DNA from 4 places in the Streptomyces sp. NPDC090499 genome. Region 1 is predicted to be linked to each of the others. Evidence: riboswitches for the same ligand, from Rfam matches in the RefSeq annotation. Region 1 holds a riboswitch; each other region holds the start of a gene.
The links. A riboswitch is a leader RNA that binds a small molecule or an ion and turns the genes downstream of it on or off. The one in region 1 is predicted to bind cyclic di-AMP.

Region 1 (4,343 bases):
CGGCCTGGCTCACCTTTTCGAGCACCTGATGTTCCAGGGCTCCGCCCAGGTGAAGGGCAACGGCCACTTCGAGCTCGTCCAGGGCGCCGGCGGCTCGCTCAACGGCACCACGAGCTTCGAGCGCACCAACTACTTCGAGACCATGCCCGCCCACCAGCTGGAGCTCGCGCTCTGGCTGGAGGCCGACCGCATGGGCTCGCTGCTCGCCGCCCTGGACGACGAGTCGATGGAAAACCAGCGTGACGTCGTCAAGAACGAGCGCCGCCAGCGCTACGACAACGTCCCCTACGGCACGGCCTTCGAGAAGCTGACCGCGCTCGCCTACCCGGAGGGCCACCCCTACCACCACACGCCGATCGGCTCGATGGCGGACCTGGACGCGGCCACCCTGGAGGACGCGCGGGCGTTCTTCCGCACCTACTACGCGCCGAACAACGCAGTGCTCTCCGTGGTCGGCGACATCGACCCGGAGCAGACCCTCGCCTGGATCGAGAAGTACTTCGGTTCCATCCCGGCGCACGACGGCAAGCCCGCCCCGCGCGACGGCGCGCTGCCCGAGATCATGGGCGAACAGCTGCGCGAGGTCGTCGTCGAGGAGGTCCCCGCGCGGGCGCTGATGGCCGCCTACCGGCTCCCGGAGGACGGCACGCGCGTGTCCGACGCGGCCGACCTGGCCCTCACCGTCCTCGGCGGCGGCGAGTCCTCCCGCCTCTACAACCGCCTGGTCCGGCGCGACCGTACGGCCGTCGCGGCCGGCTTCGGCCTGCTCCGGCTCGCCGGGGCGCCGTCCCTGGGCTGGCTGGACGTGAAGACCTCCGGTGACGTCGAGGTGCCGGTCATCGAGGCCGCCATCGACGAGGAGCTCGCCCGGTTCGCCGAGGAGGGCCCGACGCCCGAGGAGATGGAGCGCGCCCAGGCCCAGTTGGAGCGCGAGTGGCTGGACCGGCTCGGCACCGTCGCGGGCCGCGCCGACGAACTGTGCCGTTTCGCCGTCCTGTTCGGCGACCCGCAGCTCGCCCTGACCGCCGTCCAGCGGGTCCTGACGGTCACCTCGGAGGAGGTCCAGGAGGTCGCCAAGGCCCGCCTGCGCCCCGACAACCGCGCGGTGCTCGTCTACGAACCCAAGTCCCCGGAGACCGTCGAGGACGCCGACGTACCCGAGGACCCCGAGGCCGAAGCCACGGTCGAAGCCGGCGACAACGACGAGGAGACGGCCAAGTGACCGAGCTCGCCACCATGGACTTCCACCCCCAGCCGCAGCCCGGCGAGGCAAAGCCCTGGGCCTTCCCGGCCCCCGAGCGCGGCACCCTGGACAACGGCCTGACCGTGCTGCGCTGCCACCGCCCCGGCCAGCAGGTCGTCGCCGTCGAGGTGCTCCTGGACGCGCCCCTGGACGCCGAACCGGCCGGCCTGGACGGCGTCGCCACGATCATGGCACGGGCCTTCTCCGAGGGCACCGACAAGCACGCCGCCGAGGAGTACGCCGCCGAGCTGGAGCGGGCCGGCGCCACCCTCGACGCGCACGCCGACCACCCCGGTGTCCGCGTCAGCCTGGAGGTCCCGGCCTCCCGGCTCGCCAAGGGCCTCGGGCTGCTCTCCGACGCCCTGCGGGCCCCCGCGTTCGCCGAGAGCGAGGTCGAGCGGCTGGTCCGCAACCGCCTCGACGAGATCCCGCACGAGCTGGCCAACCCCAGCCGCCGGGCCGCCAAGGAGCTCTACAAGCAGCTGTTCCCGTCGGCCGCCCGGATGTCCCGGCCGCGCCAGGGCACCGAGGACACCGTCGAGAAGATCGACGCGGCCGCCGTCCGGGCCTTCTACGACCGGCACGTCCGCCCCGGCACGGCCACCGCGGTCGTCGTCGGCGACCTGACCGGCATCGACCTGGACGAGCTGCTCGGCGAGACCCTGGGCGCCTGGCACGGCTCCACCGCGCAGCCCCGCCCGGTCCCGGCGGTGTCCGCCGACGACACCGGCCGGGTCGTCATCGTGGACCGCCCCGGCGCGGTCCAGACCCAGCTGCTCATCGGCCGCGTCGGCCCCGACCGGCATGACCGCGTCTGGCCCGCCCAGGTGCTCGGCACCTACTGCCTGGGCGGCACGCTCACCTCCCGCCTGGACCGCGTCCTGCGCGAGGAGAAGGGCTACACCTACGGCGTCCGTTCCTTCGGGCAGGTCCTGCGGTCCGCCCCCGACGGCAGCGGCGCCTCGATGCTCGCCATCAGCGGCTCCGTGGACACCCCGAACACCGGCCCGGCCCTGTCGGACCTGTGGACGGTGCTGCGCACGCTCGCCGCCGAGGGCCTCACGGACGCCGAGCGCGACGTGGCCGTGCAGAACCTCGTCGGGGTGGCGCCGCTCAAGTACGAGACGGCGGCGGCCGTCGCGGGCACCCTGGCCGACCAGGTCGAGCAGTACCTGCCCGACGACTTCCAGGCCACGCTGTACCGGCAACTGGCCGCCACCGGCACCGTGGAGGCCACCGCGGCGGTCGTGAACGCCTTCCCGGTGGACCGCCTGGTGACCGTCCTCGTCGGGGACGCGGCGCAGATCAAGGAGCCCGTGGAGGCGCTCGGGATCGGCGAAGTCACGGTCGTCGCCGCCGAGTAGCGGCACGCGCGTGCGGAGCCCTGGTGGCCACCCGGCCACCAGGGCTCTGGAATGTCCGAATTGGGGCGGAGGTTGCCTGTCTGCCCTGTGGGATACGCGACAAAAGCAGTGATCCGTTTGAGCATTGAAGGCGGGCCCTCGTAGGTTCTTCCGGGCTGTCCGTCAGGCATCGCGCCGCGTCCGCGGCACCGGACAGCCATCGCCGAGTCCCCGTACGGCGCGAGCCAGGGGAGCCGGGGACCCACGCAGTCCCTGGGGTGAATCGGGCGCCCGCGCGTGTCGCGAGGGGGTCCGTAGGAGACCTTCCTGCTCCGAACCCGTCAGCTAACCCGGTAGGCGAGAGGGAAGGAAAGGACCAGCCTCTACATGGCGTTCATGTGCGCCTCCGGGAAGCACCGTCGTCCCGGCCGGGTGAAGCGCACCACCGCGCAGGCCGCCGGCATCGCGGCCCTCACCACCACCGGTGTCATCGGCACCGTCTCCGCCGCCCCGGCGCTCGCCGCCGAGAACTCCGTGGAGCAGACCGGCCTCACCCCGGTCATCACGATCAGCGACTCCGTCGCCGAGCAGATCGACGCCCAGGCCGCCGCCCAGAAGGCGGTCGCCGAGCGCAAGGCTGCCGAGGAGGCCGCCCGCAAGAAGGCCGCGGAGCAGGCCAAGAAGGAGCGCGCGGCCGAGGTGCGCGCCGCCCGCGAGGCCGAGCGCAAGCGCCTCAACACCTTCGTCGCGCCGATCAGCGACTCCTACGTGTCCACCGGCTACAAGACCGGCGGCTCCCTGTGGTCCTCCGGCGCCCACACCGGCATCGACTTCCACGCCGCCAGCGGCACGGTCGTGCACGCGGTCGGCACCGGCACGGTCGTCTCCACCGGCTGGGGCGGGGCGTACGGCAACGAGATCGTCATCAAGATGGCCGACGGCATGTACACCCAGTACGGCCACCTCTCGTCGATCGGCGTCTCGGTGGGGCAGCAGGTCACCCCGGGCCAGCAGATCGGCCTCTCCGGCGCGACCGGCAACACGACCGGTCCGCACCTCCACTTCGAGGCCCGTACGACCGCCGAGTACGGCTCCGACGTCGACCCGGTCGCCTATCTCCGCAAGCACGGCGTGGACGTCTGACGAGAGCCGGACGGCTGCCGCACCGGGGCCGACGCGGCCTCGGTGGTCCGGTGCGGGAGCGTCGGGGTTGCCCGCGCAGTTCCCCGCGCCCCTGAAGGGGCGCTGCGCCGACGCCCCTGAAAGGGGCGCGGGGAACTGCGCGACCGGCCACGAGGCACCCGCACCCGACCACCGCGCGACACCCACTCGTGAGATCTTCCGAAGCCCCGGCCCGCGCGCCGGGGCTTTCGTCGTTTTCGTGCCGTCACTGTCCAAAATATATCCCTGGATTCCGGCCCCCCTTCGGAAATTCCGGCTCATTGCAATAGAGTCACGGAACGGACGCCACTCGGCGGCGTTTCCCGGGGATTAAGGCGGAGGTCGGACATGCGTATTCCGGCGCACTCGGTATGCACGGCGATCCGGGACGACATCGTCGCGGGTGTCTACGAGCGCGGCAGCCGCCTCACCGAGGAACTCCTGGCCCGTCGTTACGGGGTCTCGCGCGTCCCCGTCCGTGAGGCCCTGCGCACCCTGGAGGCGGAGGGCTTCGTGGTGACGCGCCGGCACGCGGGCGCGTGCGTGGCCGAACCGACCGAGCAGGAGGCCGCCGACCTGCTGGAGATGCGCATGCT
Region 2 (4,343 bases), on a different contig from region 1:
TATCCGGCCCGGTGCACCACTGCGTCGCACAGCTCCACGAGCGCCGCCTTCGGGTCGCACTCCGGCAGCGGACTCAGTGCGGCCCGCGCTTCCTCCGCGTACCGGACCGCGTCCCGGCGGGCCTGCTCCAGCGCAGGATGCGCCCGCAGCGCCGTCAGGGCTTCCGCGTGCCGTGCGTCGTCCGTGAGGTCGGAGTCCAGCAGCTCGCACAGGGCGATGTCCTCGGCCAGCCCCAGCCGGGCCGCCCGCTCGCGCAGCCGCAGCACCGGAAGCGTGGGCACGCCCTCACGGAGGTCTGTCCCCGGGGTCTTCCCGGACTCGTGGGAGTCGGAGGCGATGTCCAGGACGTCGTCGGCGAGCTGGAAGGCGACACCGAGCCGTTCGCCGTACTGGGTGAGGACGTCGACGACCGTCTCGTCGGCACCGGACAGCATCGCGCCGAAGCGGCAGGAGACGGCGACCAGCGAGCCGGTCTTGCCGCTGAGCACGTCGAGGTAGTGCTCGACCGGGTCGCGGCCGTCCGACGGGCCTGCCGTCTCCAGGATCTGACCGGTCACCAGCCGTTCGAACGCGAGGGCCTGGACCCGGACCGCCTCGGGGCCGAGGTCGGCGAGGATCTGGGAAGCCCGGGCGAAGAGGAAGTCGCCGGTGAGGACCGCCAGCGAATTGCCCCAGCGGGTGTTGGCGCTGTCCACGCCGCGGCGCACGGCGGCCTCGTCCATGACGTCGTCGTGGTACAGCGTGGCCAGGTGGGTGAGCTCGACGACGACGGCCGACGGCACGACCCCGGGCGCGTACGGGTCGCCGAACTGCGCGGCGAGCATCACCAGCAGCGGACGGAACCGCTTGCCCCCGGCCCGTACGAGGTGCTGCGCGGCCTCCGTGATGAACGGGACCTCGCTCTTGGTGGCGTCTAGCAAGCCTTCCTCGACAGCCGTCAATCCGGCCTGGACATCGGCTTCCAGAGCCTGGTCCCGCACGCTCAGCCCGAACGGCCCGACGACGGTCACGAGGGGTCTCCTGTCTGCTGGTGTCTACTGGCGATTACGCGGTTTGTCGATAGGTCGCTGCCATCACTCAAGTCAGCGTATCCGGTCAGGTTTCGATCACCGATAGCGCCCACGGTTACACCCCGGGCGCTATCGGATCACGACCGTTATGTTTTTGATCAGCTGATATGACCTGACATCCACTGACTTAACAGGAAGTGCGGTCAGTTGTCCCGAACCGAGGCACTGGTCGTGTCCCGCACCGGTCACCGCACCGGGTCCGGATCCGGGACGGCATCCCGGGCCCGTCCGGCGGCGGGCCCTCCGCACGGCCGCCGCCCGGAAACGGCCCCGCTCGCCCCGGCCGACGTCGCCACCCGTCCGGGCGCACTCTCCTCCGTCCGCCCGAGCGGACAGGGGCACCCGATGCACGAACGGCGGCATCCCGTATCCATCCATACACCCTTCCTCCACGGGACCTCGCACGACGACCTCCGCATTCCGCCGACCCGCACCCCTCGGTCTGCGCCGCTCGGCATGCACCCTTCGGCCTGCGACTCCTGGATGCGTGCTCCCCCTGACCGTCACCCCGTCGGCCGACGGAACGGCATCCCTATCCGCACACGGTGCCCGCAGCACCTCTGCCGGCCCGCAGGGACAACACACGCCCGGGTTCCCACTCGGGCCGCCGCCATGTCAACGACTGGCACCACAGGGGAGGTTCCGTCCTCACGATGGACACACCCACCGGCGATCCCCGCCCCCCGGCACCCTCCCCGACGTGACGAGAATCACGCGCCCGCACATCGACCCTCGACGCACTCTCCGCGCCCGGACCCACCAACCGGCCGCCTCACCTGCGCCGTTGAGCCCGGCCAGCGGCACGCACCCACCCTCCTCGCCCGACCCGCATCGGCCAGCAGCCCCAGAGGCCATCAATTCGGACTAATCTCTCTAATCATCCATATAAGGACATCGGCGAGTGCAATTCAAACGAATACGAGCCTGGCGGTATTCCGCCGAACCAGGAAAAAGGCGGATTCCACTAGTCCCACATGCCCGATTTGCCGCCATTGCGTATTCGTGAAGTAGGTCACGTGGACCCGGACACGGCAAAGGCTGTTAGGCGACCCTCTCTCCCCTTTCCCTGTGGGCCAGTTGAGGGTTGGCAACCGCAAAGGATCAAGCGCCTCATGCGGCGCAGATCAAGGTCAATCGGCATGTTGTGTGAATCAGGCTCTTGTTTCGGACATGTGCTCTCGCATACGTTCCGGCTCGCCGGGCGGACGCCGAATCCTGCCGCCGCCCGTAGTGACCCATCGACGAGTTCATTCGCATGGCAGGAGCGGGGGACCCAGGTAAGTCGCCGGACCGGGCGACCGACGTCAGAGAACAGACGTCGTTCCGGAACGGCTAGGGGTGAAGTCGTATCGCCTTCGGGCGGTGCGGCCGGGCACTCCCCGGGCCCGAACCCGACAGCTCACCTCGCAGGCGACGGAGAGGAACCTCGCCATGCCTGCAGCCGCTCAGCACCGCCGTCCCCGCCGTAACGACATCGTCCGCCGACTCGCCGTCGTCGGCACCGGCGCCGCCGTCCTCGCCCTCCCGCTCATCGGGGCGACGACCGCGTCCGCCGCCTCCTCCACCACCACGACGGCCTCGACGACCCTCGCCGGGTACCCGAACAACCTCGACGGCTGGATCCGCGAGTCGCTCGCGATCATGGCGGAGAAGAAGATCCCGGGCACCTACAACGGCATCTACCGCAACGTGATGCGGGAGTCCTCCGGCAACCCGCAGGCCATCAACCTCTGGGACTCCAACGCGGCCGCCGGCATCCCCTCCAAGGGCCTGCTCCAGGTGATCGACCCGACGTTCAAGACGTACCACGTGGACGGCACGTCGTTCGACGTCTACGACCCGGTCGCGAACATCACCGCCGCCTGCAACTACGCCGCCGCGCGGTACGGCTCGATCGACAACGTGCACGGCGCGTACTGATCGACGTCCCGCTTCAGTCGAAGAGTCTTTCGAGGACGACGGCGATGCCGTCGTCCTCGTTCGACGTGGTGATCTCGTCCGCCATCGCCCTGAGTTCGGGGTGGGCGTTGGCCATCGCCACCCCGTGGGCCGCCCACTCGAACATCGGGATGTCGTTGGGCATGTCGCCGAAGGCGATGGCCCGCCCGGGGCTCAGCCCCAGCCGGTCGGCGGCCAGCGCGAGCCCGGTCGCCTTGGTCACGCCGCACGGCTGCAGTTCGACGGTGCCCGGCCCCGACATCGTGACCGTAGCCAGCGATCCGACGACCGAGCGGGCGGTCGTGGCCAGTTCGTCGTCGGACAGGGTGTGGTGGCGCAGCAGCACCTTGCTGATGGGCGCGCACCACAGGTCGTCGCGCCGGGCGACGCGCAGCGCGGGCAGTGTGGGATGGGGCATCAGATAGCCCGGCTCGATGAGCGTGAGCCCGTCCACACCGTCCTGGTCGACCGCCGCGTACACCTGGCCGACCTCGGCCTCGATCTTGCCGAGTGCCGTCTCCGCCAGCTCCCGGTCCAGGGTGACCGACCACAGCAGCCGGTCCGCTCCGGCGTCGTACACCTGCGCGCCCTGGCCGCAGACCGCGAGCCCCGCGCAGCCGAGGTCGTCGAGGAGCGGCCGCACTCTCGGGGCGGGACGGCCGGTCACCACGAGGTGCTGGGCTCCGGCCCGGCGAGCCCGCCCGAGCGCGGCCAGGGACCGTTCCGAGAGGGTGTCGTCGCCGCGCAGCAGCGTGCCGTCCAGGTCGGTGGCGATCAGTGAGTACGGGGAGGGTGCGACCATGATCAGAGAATACGGACAGTACGGCTGCGGGACTCACGTGCGTTTCGGCCTCAAGTGGCGCCCGCCGCCTCCGTGATGGGGCTGTTGTCAGTGACGGGCGTTGCGTTTTCCGAGACGCTCGGCAACTGCCGCGAGACCCGGCGGCGATGCGCTGCACGTCGGGGAGGTCCGGCGGCTCGGAATCCGGTTCGACGGGGACGGCGAGGCCGTCGAACCGGACGCCAGGCACGGGCTGTCGGGGCTGCGCTGCGCCGACGCGGGCATACAGCCGGTCCGGGATCCGCACGGCGGCGGCCGGGTCGAGAGGATCCTCGGGCGGCCGCCTCCGGTGGTGGTGTTCGACAGGTTCAGCCCGGGGAGGAGGCGTGGCCCTCGGGACCGGATGGCGGTCCGGCCCCTCGTGGTGCCAGGCGTGGACCGGCGCCGTGGCCCTACTTCGTGGCGTTGCGGGAGCCGCGGCGGTTGGTGCGCCACAGCTGGTAGAGGTGCTTCGCGCCCGGACGCACGAAGCGGGCGAGCATGGTGACGAACGG
Region 3 (4,343 bases), on a different contig from region 1:
AGGGCGAGGGTGACGGCCGTGCGGGCCGTGCTGCCGCCTAGCGAGCGCTGTCGGGGCCTGCGGTGCGCTGCCACCTGGAGTGTCCCGTCCTTTCGTACGACCGCCGTCTCGTCCGCAGGCACGCCGGGGGGCGTCCGTACGGCCGCGGGGGAGTGCGGAGCGTGTCCGGCGGCGGCCCGCACAGGGGGAACGGGCCGCCGCAGGACCTTCTCGGCGGTGGTGTCCGACTGCCGCCCCTGGCCCGGGCGGCGGTGGGGAGTCGGTCACCTGGGGGAGGACGCTAGGCCCGGGTGTGTCGGCCCGGTAACGCGATGCGCGGAATTGGCGTGACCGGATCGTTGCCCGACGGTATGTGAACGGGATTCCGGTCCGGAGACGTCGGCTTCTCGGGGTGGGATGACCGAAGCGGCGGTTCCGGGGCTGATCAGGGACGCGGGGTGCTATGGCGTGCATATATGCGGGGCGGCGGGTGCCGGGGGAGGGGGCGGTGGCCGGTGCCCCGTACGGGCCTGATTAGGCTCCGGGGCCATGGACGTACTCATCCATCTCTTCGTCGGCCTGCACATCATCGGCATCGCCGCGCTCCTCGGCGGTTTCCTCACCCAGATGAAGGCGATGGGCCAGGGCACGGCCCGGTTCGTCCCCGGGATGCTGCACGGCGCGTTCACCATGCTCGCGACCGGCGTGATCCTGGTCGGCCTCAACGAGGCCGACGACCACCACGTCAACACGATCAAGATCGGCGTGAAGCTCGCCCTGCTGATCGTGATCCTCGGGCTCGTCTACGTGAAACGGGACGACGAGAAGGTCGAGAAGGGTGCCTTCGGCCTGGTCGGTCTGCTCACGGTGGTGAACATCTTCATCGCCGTGCTCTGGACCTGAGCCGTCCTGTGGACCTGAGCCGTCCTGCGGACGACCCGATCCCCGGCACCCTCAGCGGGCCTTCGTGAGTGCGGCACGGGCGCTCGCCGCCGCACCGGCCGCCACCGCCAGCCAGGCCGCCACCGTCACCCACACCAGCACCCGCCCCGGCCACCTCAGCCAGGCGCCGCCGACGGCGGCCGCGACCGACAGCGTCGCCGTCGCCGTCATCCCCATGGGGAACACCGTCGCCCAGCGGCGCACGTCGTAACGGAGCCGGGGCCGTGCCACCTCCGCGGCCAGCAGGACGACGTACCAGGCCAGGTCCAGGACCAGCAGCGCCACCGTCACCGTGCGCAGGACGCCCCGGTCGTCGTCGTTCCAGAGGTACAGCCGCGCACTGTCGGCGGCCAGCAGTCCCGCCCCGGCCAGCGCCGAGATCGCGAGCGCGCCGCCCGCCACCCACTGGTCACCGGGCCCCCGGGTGATCTGCCGCCACTCGAACCGGGGCACCGCGAGCCCGTACATCGCCAGCCCCAGCCAGAACAGGACCAGCGAGAGGTGCGCGAGCCATGCCGTGGTCAGGGCCGCCGCCAGCGTCGCGCCCAGCACGGCTGGCCCCTGCGTGGCCACGCAGGCCAGGAACACCGCGCCGGGCATCCTCGGCCTCCAGTGCCGTACGACGAGGACCAGCAGCGGTGGCCACAGCACCGCCGACAGCGCCAGCAGGGCCTCGGCGAGGGTCTGCCACCCGAGCGCCGAGAACCGTGTCCCCAGCACCGCCGTCGCCGCCACCGCGGTGAGCGCGCCCGGCGTTCGCGCCTGTTCCGCCCACTGCCGGCGATCGCGCACCAGCCGTACGACGAAGTCCGCGGCCAGCGCCACCCACATCGCGCCGGCCACCGCCAGCGCCACCCTGGACACGGTCTCCGCGCCGACCAGGTGCAGCCCCACCGACATGATGCCGGTGGCCATCACGGCGGCCCCGGCCGCGGGCGGACGCTGCGCCCACCAGGCGCGGAGAGGTGACATGCCGGATATGTCCCTGATGCTAGGGAGAGCCGGCCGCGGTGCGGGCGGGGCACGCGCGCGTGCGGCCCGAAAACCGCGCCGGACGCGCGAACGTACGGTCGCGGCGGACAGGAGTGCCAGGGGGCTTCGGCAGGAGGCCGGGGTTGCGTGACGGCGGGCGGGCGCCGTGGTGTGTGCGGGCCGGCGGAGGGAAGCGGGTGGGGGCGCCCGAGAGGTGACGGGCGCCCCGCGGGGTCAGGCCGGGCGCACCACGCTGTGGATGATCGACTCGCCGCCGTAGTAGATCGACTCCTCGCGGACGTAGGCGCCGGGCTTGGGGGCGTGGATCATCATGCCGTTGCCGATGTAGATGCCGACGTGGCTGACGTCGTCGTAGAAGAAGACCAGGTCGCCGGGCTCGGCGTCGGCCAGGGAGACGGTGGTGCCGGCGTTCACCTGGTCGTAGGTGGTGCGGGGCAGGGAGACGCCCGCGGCCTTCCAGGCGGCCTGGGAGAGCCCGGAGCAGTCGTAGGAGCCGGGGCCGGTGGCGCCCCAGACGTACGGCTTGCCGATCTGTGCGCGGGCGAAGGCGATCGCCTTGGCTGCCTTCGTGGCGTAGGCGGAGTCCGAGCCGGAGCCGGAACTGGAGCCGGAAGAGGAGCCCGAGCCGGAAGAGGAGCCGCTCGACGCAGAGGACGACGACGCCGCCTGTTCGGCCGCCGCGGCCTGCTGCTTCGCCAGCTCCGCCGCCTTGCGGTCCGCCGCCTCCTGCTGCTGCTTCTCGATCGCCGCCAGCCGGGCCTTCTCCGCGGCCGTCAGCTGGGACAGCAGCTCCCGCGCGGAGGCCAGCTTCGTCTGCACGGTGGTCTTGGCGGTCTTGAGGTCGTCCTGCGTCTCGGTGAGCGTCTCGAGGCTCTGGGAGGCCTCCTGCCGCTTCTTCATGGTCGCGGACTGCTCGGTGACGTAGTCGTCGACCGCGCCCTTCTGGCGCGAGGTCAGGCGGCTCATCAACTGGTCCTGGTCGAAGTAGTCCTGGGGACTGTCCGCGAGCAGGAAGGTCGCCGTGTCGGGGACGCTCGCCCCGGTCCGGTACTGGGCCGCCGCGAACGAACCCAGTTCCTCACGCGCCTTGTTGAGCCGGTCGGTGCGCCGGGCGACGTCGTCGAGCAGGGTGTCGACCTGCTTGCGCTGCTTGCCGGTCCGCTCCTTGGCCGCGTTGTACTTCTCGGTCGCCGACTCCGCCTGCCGGTACAGGGAGTCGACCTTCTTCTCGACCTCCTCCAGGCTCGGCTTGCCGTCGTCGGAGGGCGCGGCCTCGGCCGTCTGGGAGAACAGGGCCATGGACGTGAGGGCGGCGGTGGCCAGGGCGGGGGTGCGTATGCCTGCCGCGCGTGTTCCTGACGGCCGGGACTTGCGGTGCGACGCCAACGGGGGCGACTCCTTCCAATGTTCCGCCTACCGAGTTAGCTGTCGGGTTCGGGCGGGTGGTTCGGAAGGGTTGCCCTACGGTCCGTTCCCCCGGTGGGGAGTCGGGACCGATTCACCCCAAGGTCGGTGTGGGTCCCCGGCTCCGGGTGCGCGGCGGCACTCCGGACTCGGCGGAGGCCGTGCGGCCCGGCGATGTTCGCCGGTGGGGGTCGTACGGCCTGCCCGGCACGCTAGCCAACTCGTGTGGTCCCTGTGAAGTTTGATGTGCGATATGCCCGATACATTTTCGTGACCTTGGCGTTGCGGCGTATCTGGGTGGGGCGATTCGGAACGTTATGGGCGACTTGCCTGGTGGTGTCGGAAGGTTCGAGGTGAGTGTTCGCGGCTGCGGGACGCGCGTCGACCTGCCGTGACGGAGTGGATCTGTTCGGTCACCGGGGCGAGTTTTCGGGGCGGCGGCCGGTTGTCGGTGGGGCGCCCTAGACTCGGAGAGCGATGAGCAGCCTCTTTGACGACAGCTTCCTGGCGAGCCTCCAGGCCCCCCGCGGCCATGACGAGGAACCTCCGCCGCCGCCCGAGGACGAGCACGCTCCGGAGCCGGTTCCGGACGATCTGTTCGGCGGGAAGTTCGACGTGCCCCCGGACCGGGACACCTACTACCGCGACGGCGCAGCCCGCCCGGCCCTGGACACGGCCGCGCTCCTGGAGGGGCTGAACGACAACCAGCGGGCAGCCGTCGTGCACGCCGGCTCACCGCTGCTCATCGTGGCCGGCGCCGGTTCCGGCAAGACGCGTGTGCTCACCCACCGCATCGCCCATCTGCTCGGCGCACGCCAGGTGCACCCGGGCCAGATCCTCGCGATCACCTTCACCAACAAGGCCGCGGGCGAGATGAAGGAGCGCGTCGAGCACCTCGTCGGCCCGCGGGCGAACGCGATGTGGGTGATGACCTTCCACAGCGCCTGCGTGCGGATCCTGCGCCGGGAGAGCAAGAAGCTCGGCTTCACCTCCTCCTTCTCGATCTACGACGCCGCCGACTCCAA
Region 4 (4,343 bases), on a different contig from region 1:
CAAGGCCCTCGGGACGCACGAGGGGCCCGCCGTGGCCGTCTCCGACACGGTGTTCTCGGTCGACGGGGACGCGGCACCGCTGGCCGCGCTGGCCGAGGCGTGCCGGGAGCACGGCGCCGGGCTGCTCGTCGACGACGCCCACGGGCTCGGGGTGCTCGGGGACGGCGGGCGGGGCGCGCCGTACGCGGCCGGGCTCTCCGGGGCCGACGACGTCGTGGTCACGGCGACCCTGTCGAAATCGCTGGGCAGCCAGGGCGGGGTGGTGCTGGGCCCGGCCCGGGTGATCGACCACCTGGTGAACGCGGCCCGGACCTTCATCTTCGACACCGGCCTGGCCCCCGCCGCGGCGGGCGCGGCGCTGGCGGCGCTGCGGCTGCTGCGCCGCGAGCCCGCGCGTGCGGAGCGGGCCCGCGAGGTGGCCGCGGAACTGCACGCACGGCTGACCGCCGCGGGTCTGGAAGCGGTACGTCCGGACGCCGCGGTGGTCTCCGTGCGAGCCCCGTCCCCGGAGCAGGCCGTGCGGTGGGCGGCCGACTGCCGTACGGCAGGCCTGGCCGTGGGCTGTTTCCGTCCGCCGTCGGTGCCGGACGGCATCTCGCGGCTCAGGCTGACCGCCCGTGCGGACCTCTCCGGGGCCGAGATCGAACGCGCTGTACGTGTGATCGGCAAGACACGACCATGAGTCGGCGTGACACGGCCGGGCCTGGCTCGCGAGCGGATACGGAGTCGGGAACGGATGGGTGCGAGTCTGATCGATTTCGTTCGTGTCTGATCAGACTCTTCGGGGGCTGATCAGCCGGCGAGTGCCGCCGTGAAACCCGCCCAGCTCTCGGGGGAGAAGAGCAGTGCGGGTCCGGCCGGAGCCTTGGAGTCGCGCACGGCGAGCAGTCCGGCCGACGGGCCGGAGCGCGGCCGTGCCGTCTCCACGCAGTTGTTCGCTCCGGTGCTGTAGCTGCTGCGCAGCCACCGCAGTCCGTGCAGATCAGCACTTGAAGGTACGTTCCGAGGCAGTGCAGTCATGGTGCCTCCTTACGCGCCGTCAGCTATTGCGGCGATGTAATCCAACGAGTCCTCGGGCGAAAGGGCGTGGATCCGGAGCGTGTCGAAGGCCTCCGTGTAGGCCTGCAGGTCTTCTTTCCGCTCCAGGTAGAGGCTACTCGTCAACTGGTCGATAACAACCACGTCCAGATCAGAAGTGCTCGGAAATGAGAAGATTACGAAAGGTCCGGTGATGCCGATATGCGCTCCGGCCGCGAACGGCAGCACCTGGAGCCGTACCTGCGGCAGCCGGGCCGCCTCCATCAGCCGCTCCAGCTGCCGTGCCATCACACCGGGACCGCCCACCTCCCGGCGCAGCACCGCCTCGTCCAGGACCGCGCTCAGCTCCAGCGGCGGATCGTTGCGCAGCACGTCCTGCCTGGCCAGGCGTACCTCCACCAGGGTGTCCAGGGAGTCGTCGGCGTGCCCGTCCATGGCCGCCCGGGTCACCGCGCGTGCGTACTCGGGGGTCTGCAGCAGCCCCGGTACGACCAGGGTCTCCAGCGTGCGCATCGCGCGGGCCTGTGACTCCAGGCTGATGAAGTCCCGGTAGGCGGGCGGCAGGACCCCACGATAGGCGTGCCACCAGTGATGCCGGCCCGCCGTGTCCTCCGACCCCGCCAACACCAGCAGCAACTCGCGCAGTTGCCCCTCGACCACGCCGTAGGCGTCCAGAAGTAACCGCACATCGGCCGGTTTCACACCGCTGGCGCCGGTCTCGATCCGGCTCACTTTCGACTGATGCCAGCCCACCAGACGGGCGGCCTCACCGCTCGTGAGGCCGGCGCCGGTGCGCAGTGTGCGCAGTTCGGCGCCCAGTTTCCGGCGGCGTACCGCGGGACCGTTCTGCATGGGCTACTCCTTACTCCTTCCGAGCCGCCCAAATACGGTCTGAGGTCGCAGAGTTCACCGCTTCGAGCGACAGATATATGCATATCTTGGTGGATCGCTCCCCGTGACCGGCCCGGTAATGGCAGTCTGGCGAAGAAGCACCAGTCCGGGACCGTACTCGAACCATCCGCTCCGTGTCGGACTCCGGTCCCGAGGAAAGGGACGACGTCGCCATGGCAGACCACCTGGAAGCATCCGTCACTCTGCCGAGCGATCCCGCCTCGGTCTCCGCCGCCCGCTCCTACGTGCTGGACACCCTCGCGGAGTGGGGGCTGCCACGGGAGACGGAGACCGCGGACACCGTCCGCCTCATCGTCTCCGAACTCGCCACCAACGCCGTGCAGCACACCTTCGGGCAGTCACCCACCTTCACGGTGGACCTCGTGCTCGACCGGGACGAGCAGCTGTGCATCGGCGTCACGGACAGTCATCCGCGCTTCCCGAAGAGACTCCCCGCCGCGGTCCAGCAGGACAACGGACGCGGCATGGTCATCATCCGCTGGCTGACCGCCGAGTGCGGCGGCAAGCTCCGGGTGCGCCCCACCCGGGAGGGCGGCAAGACCGTCTCCATCGAACTGCCCTGGACGGTCCCGGCGGGCACCGTCACGGCGGCCGGCCAGCAGGAGCCGTAGCCCCGAGCCCCTGCCGGCCGGCCGTCGTGGGAACGGGTCAGCTGACCCGGCCGTACCAGACGCTGCGCGTCCAGATCTTCTGGAGCCTGACCACGTCCCCGGTCTTCGGGGCGTGCCAGATCTTTCCCTTCCCGGCATAGATGCCGACGTGGTACACGCTGGACCCCGAGTGGAAGAAGACCAGGTCCCCGGCCTTGCGGTTGCCGGCCGAGATGTGACGGGTCTTGTTGTACTGCTGGGCAGCCGTACGAGGCAGCTTCTTGCCCGCCTTCTTGAACGAGTACAGCGTCAGCCCGGAGCAGTCGAACCTGTTCGGTCCGGTGGCGCCCCACCTGTAGGGCGAGCCCTTCTTCGAGGCGGCGACCTGAAGTGCCTTCGTCGCCATCGTGGCGGCCGAGGCGTCGGAGGCGACACCCGGTATCACGATCGAGCCGCCCACGGCGGCGATGGTCAGCGCCGAGGCCGTACCGGCCCGGGCCATCAGCGACGGAACACGATTGAGCGCAGTCATGCGCAACCCTTCGTCAGCCGCCTGTGAAGGATGACCTGTCGGATTCGGGCTGGCGAAGTTGCCCGGCCGTGTCACCACGGCTTCACCCCAAGGGCTGCTCGGCCCGGTCATGGCGTGACCGTGCCGGCGACCCGTCGTGCTTGGGTCCTCCACTCCTGCCGATGCACTTCTGTCGACGGGTCAATCCGGGCGGCGGCAGGACTCGGCGTCCGCCCGGACCGCCCCGCCGCTGTGGCGGGGGCTTGTCGTCAGACAGGGATCTTCACTCACGCGTGTCCGAAAATCCCAACGGAATCGGGGATTTGTGGGGTTACTCACCACCCACCCGTTCGGGTGGACAGCCTTCTGTTCGATTCTCCGTCAACTGCCCTGCGTAGCCCCGGACCTGCGCGGAAGCCGCCCGCGGGCACCCCCGCGCAGGCAACCTGAGCGGCTTCCGCGGTCGGGTAAAACCACGCCACGCTCCGCCGAACGGCGGTAACCCCTTTGGGTCGTTTCGGCTCCGGCCCGCCCGCGCCGTCGACGGGCCGGACCGGAGTCCGGCGGGTGTCAACCTACGCAGTCGGGCGGGAGCGCGACGCGAGCGGTCCGGCGCTCGCCGTCGAGCACCCGCAACGCACGTGCCAGCGTGTCCCCGTGAAGCTCCGTCTCGCCCCGCAGATGCATCAGGGCGAGCGCGTCACGCAGCTCGGACGCCGCGCGCACCAGCGCCTGCGCGGCGCGCAGCCCGCGGTAGGTGTCCTCGTTCCGCGCCGGATTGATCCGGCCCAGCAGATCCACCACGTCCAGATAACGGTCGATCAGCTCGCCCTCGGCGCGGGTCAGCGCCGGCAGCGGCGGAAGCTCCGGTGGCAGCATCGGCCGCTCACCCCGCGTCCGGCAGGCCGGGCAGGGACCGGCGGGTGGGCACCACCCGGTCCACCAGCCCGTACGCCAGCGCCTGCGGCGCGTCCAGGACCAGGTCCCGCTCCAGGTCCTGGTGCACCTGTTCGGCGGTACGCCCGGTGTGCCGGACGAGCATCTCCTCGATCATCGCCCGGACCCGGTCCAACTCCGCCGCCTGGATGGCCAGATCACTCGGCTGGCCCTGTACCGGTTCCGGCAGCGACGGCTGCTGGAGCACAATGCGCGCGCCGGGCAGCACGGACCGCTTGCCCGGTGTGCCGGCCGCCAGCAGGACCGCGGCCGACGCCCCGGCCTGCCCGAGGCAGACCGTCTCCACGTCGCAGCTCATGTACTGGACCGTGTCGTAGACCGCGGCCATCGCGCTG

Region 2: it holds a riboswitch for cyclic di-AMP, as region 1 does, so the genes downstream of both, ACIQVL_RS14650 (transglycosylase SLT domain-containing protein) here and ACIQVL_RS40070 (M23 family metallopeptidase) in region 1, are expected to answer to the same signal.
Region 3: it holds a riboswitch for cyclic di-AMP, as region 1 does, so the genes downstream of both, ACIQVL_RS13665 (NlpC/P60 family protein) here and ACIQVL_RS40070 (M23 family metallopeptidase) in region 1, are expected to answer to the same signal.
Region 4: it holds a riboswitch for cyclic di-AMP, as region 1 does, so the genes downstream of both, ACIQVL_RS19735 (C40 family peptidase) here and ACIQVL_RS40070 (M23 family metallopeptidase) in region 1, are expected to answer to the same signal.

The regions. Positions count from the first base shown of each region.
Region 1 is NZ_JBIVXP010000017.1:34,802-39,144, reverse strand. It holds gene ACIQVL_RS40080 (M16 family metallopeptidase) at 1-1,222, shown strand, start outside; gene ACIQVL_RS40075 (M16 family metallopeptidase) at 1,219-2,607, shown strand; cyclic di-AMP (ydaO/yuaA leader) riboswitch at 2,798-2,961, shown strand; gene ACIQVL_RS40070 (M23 family metallopeptidase) at 2,974-3,729, shown strand; gene ACIQVL_RS40065 (GntR family transcriptional regulator) at 4,096-4,343, shown strand, end outside.
Region 2 is NZ_JBIVXP010000003.1:580,414-584,756, forward strand. It holds gene ACIQVL_RS14645 (polyprenyl synthetase family protein) at 1-1,010, opposite strand, end outside; cyclic di-AMP (ydaO/yuaA leader) riboswitch at 2,300-2,496, shown strand; gene ACIQVL_RS14650 (transglycosylase SLT domain-containing protein) at 2,502-2,990, shown strand; gene ACIQVL_RS14655 (HAD family hydrolase) at 3,004-3,810, opposite strand; gene ACIQVL_RS14660 (ATP-grasp domain-containing protein) at 4,242-4,343, opposite strand, start outside.
Region 3 is NZ_JBIVXP010000003.1:366,306-370,648, reverse strand. It holds gene ACIQVL_RS13680 (NlpC/P60 family protein) at 1-74, opposite strand, end outside; gene ACIQVL_RS13675 (hypothetical protein) at 529-882, shown strand; gene ACIQVL_RS13670 (tellurite resistance/C4-dicarboxylate transporter family protein) at 934-1,893, opposite strand; gene ACIQVL_RS13665 (NlpC/P60 family protein) at 2,128-3,300, opposite strand; cyclic di-AMP (ydaO/yuaA leader) riboswitch at 3,308-3,483, opposite strand; gene pcrA (DNA helicase PcrA) at 3,796-4,343, shown strand, end outside.
Region 4 is NZ_JBIVXP010000005.1:96,753-101,095, forward strand. It holds gene ACIQVL_RS19715 (8-amino-7-oxononanoate synthase) at 1-682, shown strand, start outside; gene ACIQVL_RS19720 (DUF397 domain-containing protein) at 793-1,020, opposite strand; gene ACIQVL_RS19725 (helix-turn-helix domain-containing protein) at 1,030-1,890, opposite strand; gene ACIQVL_RS19730 (ATP-binding protein) at 2,103-2,561, shown strand; gene ACIQVL_RS19735 (C40 family peptidase) at 2,599-3,072, opposite strand; cyclic di-AMP (ydaO/yuaA leader) riboswitch at 3,076-3,260, opposite strand; gene ACIQVL_RS19740 (hypothetical protein) at 3,622-3,930, opposite strand; gene ACIQVL_RS19745 (ATP-dependent Clp protease proteolytic subunit) at 3,938-4,343, opposite strand, start outside.